DNA from 2 places in the Variovorax sp. J31P179 genome. Region 2 is predicted to be linked to the other one. Evidence: predicted binding sites of a transcription regulator. Region 2 holds the regulator's gene; the other holds the start of a gene.
What was found. The regulator FNR, encoded in region 2, switches genes on or off when oxygen is low (the NO sensors DNR and NnrR bind a similar motif). The targets are predictions, from matches to a motif close to TTGATNNNNATCAA.

Region 1 (3,366 bases), on a different contig from region 2:
TGCGCATGGGGCCGGCATCGACCGGGGGCGCTCCCGCGAGCCGGATGCGCACCCGGTAGCTGCGCGACACCGGGTCGCCCTTGGGCGTGATCTCGGCCACGGTGCCCTCGAACAGCTGGCGCGGCAAGGCGTCGCTGCGCATCGTGACCGCCTGGCCGACGGAGACGCGGGCGATGTCTTCCTCGTCCACTTCGGCCGATACGCGCAGCGGGGCGCAGCAGGCCAGCGTGAACACCGCCTGCCCGGAGGGCACGAACTGGCCCGCCTCGCCGTCGCGGCGGATCACGACCCCGTCCGCCGGCGCGACGAGCTGGTTGTAGTCGCGCTGGGCTTGCGCGCGGCGGGTGGCGGCCTGGGCCGCCTGCCATTCGCTGCGCACGCGGTCGAATTCCGCCGGCGCGACGAAGCGCTGCTCGATCAGCGACCGTGTGCGCTCGAACTGAGCCCGTGCGAGCTGCTCACGCGCCCGCATCTCCTCGATGGTCTGGTCGAGATCGGTCGACTCGACGCGGGCCAGGACTTGCGCGCGCCTGACCTGCTGGCCCTCCTCGGCCTCGATGCTCACCAGCCGCCCGCCGGTGCGCGGCGACACCGGCATCAGCACCGTGGGCTCGACCGTGCCGGTGGCATAGACCGCCTCGATCGCGGGTCCGCGCGTGGGCAGCGCGGTGTCCACATGGACGGGCCACTGCCACCAGGCCGTGCCGGCTGCCGCGAGCAAAAGGGCACCCAGGCCAGAGAAGATGACGTTTCCGTGCTTCAAGACGCACCTTCCCTGCTGCCTGCCTTGCGTTTCGGCCGACCCGTCATCGGAGCGCCGCTCAGTCCAGCGTCACCATCGCGACGACGGCTTTGACCACGAGCCACAGCACCGCGGCACCCACGAGCCCGAGCGCGGCGACGATTCCGACTTTGCGCATCATGGAAAGGCTCCATCGGTGCGGGCGTGGCTCGTCGTGCAGGCGCGGCACTCAGTGGGCCATCAGAACGGGCAGCGTCATCGAATCCAGCACGGTCCGGCTCACGCCGCCCAGCAGCAGCTCGCGCGCCCGGCTGTGGCCGTAGCAGCCCATGACGAGCAGGTCCGCGCCGCATTCCGCGGCGGTCGACAGCAGCGCCTCGCCGGCATGGTCCTGCGGAAGCCTTGCGTGCTCGTGCACCCGCTCGATGCCATGCAGGTACAGGTAGTCGCGGACCTTCAAGGACAGGGGCTGCGATTCGTCGCCTTCTTCTTCGATCAGATGCACGTGCCGTGCGCTCTGCAGGAAGGGGATCGCCGCGGCGAGCGCGCGCGCACATTCGCGGGTGGGCTTCCACGCCAGCAGGACGATGTCCGGCGAACTCGCAAGCTCGCCGGAAAAAGGGACGACCAGTGCCGGACGGCCGCTGCCGATCACGATCGATTCGACGAAGCCGGCGGGCACGTCGAAGCCGTTCGCGTCATCGGCATCGCGCTGGCCGAGGAACACGAGGTCCGCCAGGAGCGCCTGCCGGGTGAAGGTCTCGACCACCGGTTCGCCGGTCAGCTCGAGCCATTCGCAGGGCGCGTCCGACACGGCGCACGCCTCCTGGCAGGTTTCCATGGCGCGGCGGCGGTGCTCGGCATCGATCGGATCACCCGGCGGCAACGGCGGAAGGCCGGGCCCGACGGGCAGCAGCGCAAGGTGGTTCGGCGCCACGGCGAACAGGGCGCTGACACGGGCGCGCCACGCAAGCGCGAGCCGCAGTGCGAGATGGAGGCGGGCGGCGGCGCGGGTGGTGCCGTCCAGGTGCACCAGGAGGGATCGATACGCGGTCATGGCGTTCCCCGTGTGCGAAGAAGTTGGAGCCTTTGTGTGCAATTTTTGAAGCGACGCTGGCGCGACGTGCCGGCGTGGGCTTCAGTGTCACTCTAGGGCGCCTGGCCGGAACTGCCTTGCGCTGGATCAAGCGCGCGCAATGCCGGATGTCAGCGGCCCCGCGCGCCGGCGTCATCCGCCGTGCGCGGGCAGTGCGTTCAAGGGAATGCGCAGGTAGGCGATGCCGTTGTCGTCAGGCGGCGGCAGTTGCCCGCCCCGCACGTTGACCTGGATCGACGGGAGGATGAGGGTCGGCATGTCGAGCGTCGCGTCGCGCGCGGTGCGCATCGCGACGAACGCGTCCTCGCCGATGCCGTCGCGGGCGTGGATGTTGCCGGCGCGCTGCTCGGCCACGGTGGTTTCCCACCGGGGCTGGCGGGAGGCCGGCGGGTAGTCGTGACAGACATACATCGTCGTCTCGGGCGGCAGGTCGAGCAGCCTTCGCATCGAGCGGTAGAGCTGACGCGCGTCGCCGCCGGGGAAGTCGGCGCGCGCGCTGCCCAGGTCGGGCATGAAGAGCGTGTCGCCGACGAAGACCGCGCCGTCGATCAGGTAGGCCATGTCGGCGGGGGTGTGGCCGGGCACCAGCAGCGCGGTGGCCTCGATGTCGCCGATCCTGAAGGTCTCGCCGTCCTTGAACAAGTGGTCGAACTGGCTGCCATCGGGCAGGAAGCCGGGCTCGAGGTTGAACAGCTTCTTGAAGGTCGATTGAACGAGGCGGATGTTCTCGCCGATGGCAATCCGCCCGCCCGCCTGGGCCTGCACATGCCGGGCCCCGGACAGATGGTCGGCGTGCGCGTGGGTTTCGAGGATCCAGTCGACCTGCAGGCCGTTGTCGCGGACATGGGCGAGCAGCCGGTCGGCCGATCGGGTGCTGGTGCGGCCCGACCTGAAATCGTAGTCCAGCACCGGATCGATGACCGCGGCGCGGCGGGTGGCCGGGTCCCACACGACATAGGAAATGGTCCATGTCTGGGGGTCGAAAAAGCCTTGGGTGGTGGCTCGGTTTGCCATGACGGTCGCTCCGGGTTGCGTATCAATATGTTGACAAATATTATATAAAAACAAATAATATTTCAACCGAAAGGAAAAGCTGTTCATGAAACGTGCACTGCCTGTCATCGACCCTGAAGCCCTGCGCGGTGCCGCAAGCCAGGCTGTCGGCGCGCTCAAGTTGCTCGCCAACGAAGACCGGCTGCTGCTGCTCTGCCAGCTGTCACAAGGCGAGATGTGCGTGAGCGACCTGGAAGAGGCACTGGGGATTCATCAGCCGACGCTGTCGCAACAGTTGGGCGTGCTGCGCGGGGAGGGCGTGGTTCAGACCCGCCGCGAGGGTCGGACCATCTTCTACCGCGTGTCCGACCCGGCGATGCTTGAGATCCTTTCGCTTCTCTATCGCCTGTACTGCCCGAAGGAAGCCTGATGACCATCGACTGGAACCACTTCACGCCGCTTGCCGCATTGGGCGGCGGTGTTCTGATCGGCATCGCCGCGGCGATGTTCGTGCTGCTCAACGGGCGCATCGCCG
Region 2 (3,366 bases):
GCACGAACACATGCAGCAGCAGCCAGGCCGGGCGCAGCGCGCCGACCTGCTGGCCCGCCAGCGCCAGGCCCTGGGCAGCGGCGGCCGCCACCGCCCCGGCGGCCGCATAGCCGGCCACCCGGCCCACGTGGAACAAGGCGCCCGCCGGCAGCGAGCGGCCCGGGGACTGCAGCGCGGCGACGCCGCCCGCCGGTGCCCGCACGATGCGGATCACGCCGGCGCAGGCCGCGCCGCACATCGCGACGCAGTGCGGCCCGCCGGCCAGCCCCATCACGAATGCGGTGGCGAGCAGGGCGGACTGCATGGGGGAGCGTGCGGGCTCATCACACGATGCGCGAGAAGCGCGTGCGGTTGCGGTCAGCCTGCAGGTAGCGGTCGAACACCATGGCGATGGCGCGGACGAAGAACCAGCCCAGCGGCGTGACCTCGAGGTGGCGATCGCCGACCACCACCAGGCCCTGCGCCTCGAGCGGCGCCAGCGCTTCGAGCTCGGCCGCGAAGCAGCGCTCGAAATCGACCAGGTGGGCCGAGCCGATGGTCTCGAAATCGACCCGGCCCTGGCACATGATCGCCATGATCACGGTGCGCCGCAGCACGTCGTCGCGGGTCAGCGCCAGGCCGCGCACCACCGGCAGCCGGCCCTGGTCGAGCAGGTCGTAGTACTCCTCGAGCGTCTTGGCGTTCTGGCTGTAGGTGGCGCCGACCCGGCCGATCGCCGACACGCCCAGCGCCACCAGGTCGCAGTCCGGCTGGGTGCTGTAGCCCTGGAAGTTGCGGTGCAGCCGGCCCTGCCGCTTGGCCACCGCCAGCGCGTCGCCGGGCAGCGCGAAATGGTCCATGCCGATGTAGACGTAGCCGGCCTCGGTGAACGCGGCGATAGAGCGCGACAGCATCTCGACCTTGGCCGCCGCATCGGGCAACGCCTCGGTCGCGATGCGGCGCTGGGCCTTGAAGCGCTCGGGCAGGTGGGCATAGGCATAGAGCGCGATGCGGTCGGGCCGCAGCGCGCAGACCTGGGCCAGCGTGCGGTCGAAGGAGGCCGCGCTCTGGCGCGGCAGCCCGTAGATCAGGTCGACGTTGACCGAATCGAAGCCCAGCCCGCGGGCCGTCGCCATCAGGTCGAACACCTGCCCGGCCGGCTGGATCCGGTGCACCGCCTTCTGCACGTCGGGGTCGAAATCCTGGACGCCGAAGCTCAGCCGGTTGAAGCCCAGCGCGGCCAGGGTCACCAGGCGTTCGCGGTCGACGGTGCGCGGGTCGATCTCGATCGAATGCTCGCCGTCCGGCGACAAGGTGAAGGCCTCGCGCAGCATGCCCATCAGCGTCCGCAGGCCGGCATCGTCGAGAAAGGTCGGCGTGCCGCCGCCGAGATGCAGCTGGCGGACCACGGCGCCGCGGCCGAGCCGCTCGACCTGCAGAGCGATCTCGCGCGCCAGGTAGTCCAGGTACTCGCGCCCCTTGCTCTTGTGGCGGGTCACGATCTTGTTGCAGGCGCAGTAGTAGCAGAGCGATTCGCAGAACGGGATATGCACGTAGAGCGACAGCGCCCGCGCGCTGGCGCCGGTGCTGCCGCGCTGTTCGAGCGTCTGGGCATAGTCCTCGGCCGTGAAGGCGTCGACGAAGCGGTCCGCGGTCGGGTAGGAGGTGTAGCGCGGCCCGGCGCAGTCGAACCGCTGCAGCACGGACGGCGCGGGCACCACGATGGGCGGCGTGAGGGCTGGAGCGGAGACGGGAGGCATCGCGGACGCAGGCATGGGCTTCGGTGTGTCACTATGCCGCCGTCGCGATCCGCAAACCTTGACCTGCATCAAGCATCCGGCCCACCCCCCCACGGACAATCCCCGCATGACCCCGACTGCATCAATGAAGCCCGAAAATATCAAGGTCGCCTGTTCCAACTGCAACCTGCGCGAGCTGTGCATGCCGGTCGGACTGGCGCCCGGGGAGCTGCAGCGCCTCGACGACCTGGTCGCCACGCGGCGCAAGATCAAGCGGCGCGAGACGCTGTTTCGCAATGGCGAGCCCTTCACCTCGCTCTATGCGATCCGCACCGGGGTCTTCAAGACCCGGGTCACCAGCGAGGACGGGCGCGACCAGGTCACGGGCTTCCAGATGGCCGGCGAGATCATCGGCCTCGACGGCATCGTCAACGACCAGCACACCTGCGACGCCGTCGCCCTCGAAGACTCCGAGGTCTGCGTGATGCCCTTCGAGCGCATCGAGGAACTGTCGCGCGAGGTGACGGCGCTGCAGCGCCACGTGCACCAGATCATGAGCCGCGAGATCGTCCGCGAGCATGGCGTGATGCTGCTGCTCGGCAGCATGCGGGCCGAGGAGCGGCTGGCGGCCTTCCTGCTGAACCTGGTGCAGCGGCTGCATGCGCGCGGCTTCTCGCGCTCCGAGCTGGTGCTGCGCATGACGCGCGAGGAAATCGGCAGCTACCTCGGCCTCAAGCTCGAGACCGTGAGCCGGACGATGTCGAAGTTCGCGGCCGACGGCATGGTCGAGGTCGAGCAGCGCAACGTGCGCATCCTCGATCCCGAGGCGCTGCGCCGCATCGTCAATCCGCCGGGCTGTTGAGCTCGGCCGCCGGCCGGGCCAGCAGCAGCGTCAAGGCGCCCGCCGCCGTGGCCAGCAGCCAGAAGGCAAAGAACCCGGCCGTGTAGACCGCCTGGCGAGAGGCGCCCAACGCCTCGCCGCGCCAGTTGAGGTCGCCCGGATCGACCAGTGCGAACACCAGCACCTCGAGCGCGCAGGCCAGCAGGAATGCCGGCCAGAGTATCCACATCCAGCGTTGCGCCTGCATGTTCAGCGCCTCGGCGACGGCACGTCGGCGCTCGGGGTGGCCGCGTGGTTGCGCCCGGCCACCGCCGGCATGAGCTTCTTGTCGGCCAGCGTGCGGTTGATCTCCACGCCCTTGCGGTAGTAGTCCTCGTCGACCACCGGGTCGGGCGTGCGCAGGGCCAGCCACAAGGTGGCGAAACTCGCGATCACCACCAGGCCCGGCCCGCCGATCACCATCCACACCAGCCCGAAGCGCCACCAGGGTGGACAGGGACGCGTCGCTTCGTCATGGCTGCTCTTGTCGGTCATCTTCTGCCTCCTTGGGGCCTGGATTTCATCGCGGGACCAGGAACACGGCCTTCTCGGACACGCTGCCCTGGCCGCCCTCCGCTCGAACGTCGAAATACACCTTGTGGGAACCGGCCGTCGCCGCACCGTAGGGCAGCTGCAGCCGCACCGCCACCCAGCGCGACTGCGCCGGCGCGACCTCGACCACCGGCTCCGAGGACACGTGCAGACCCTCGAGGCCGCTGGCTTCGATCCGGTAGCGCTGCACCTGCTCGGTGGCGTTCATGATCTGAA

Region 1: QTI17_RS22980 (universal stress protein) is a predicted target of FNR. The motif match lies at 1,916-1,929, and genes of this name have one in related genera.

What each region holds. Positions count from the first base shown of each region.
Region 1 covers NZ_JASZYL010000009.1:102,645-106,010, reverse strand. Annotated here, with positions in the region: gene QTI17_RS22985 (efflux RND transporter periplasmic adaptor subunit) at 1-763, opposite strand, end outside; gene QTI17_RS22980 (universal stress protein) at 972-1,799, opposite strand; gene QTI17_RS22975 (MBL fold metallo-hydrolase) at 1,971-2,852, opposite strand; gene QTI17_RS22970 (ArsR/SmtB family transcription factor) at 2,938-3,261, shown strand; gene QTI17_RS22965 (YeeE/YedE family protein) at 3,261-3,366, shown strand, end outside.
Region 2 covers NZ_JASZYL010000004.1:20,940-24,305, forward strand. Annotated here, with positions in the region: gene QTI17_RS11180 (sulfite exporter TauE/SafE family protein) at 1-304, opposite strand, end outside; gene hemN (oxygen-independent coproporphyrinogen III oxidase) at 324-1,739, opposite strand; gene fnr (fumarate/nitrate reduction transcriptional regulator Fnr) at 1,864-2,580, shown strand; gene QTI17_RS11195 (hypothetical protein) at 2,561-2,806, opposite strand; gene QTI17_RS11200 (FixH family protein) at 2,809-3,093, opposite strand; gene ccoG (cytochrome c oxidase accessory protein CcoG) at 3,119-3,366, opposite strand, start outside.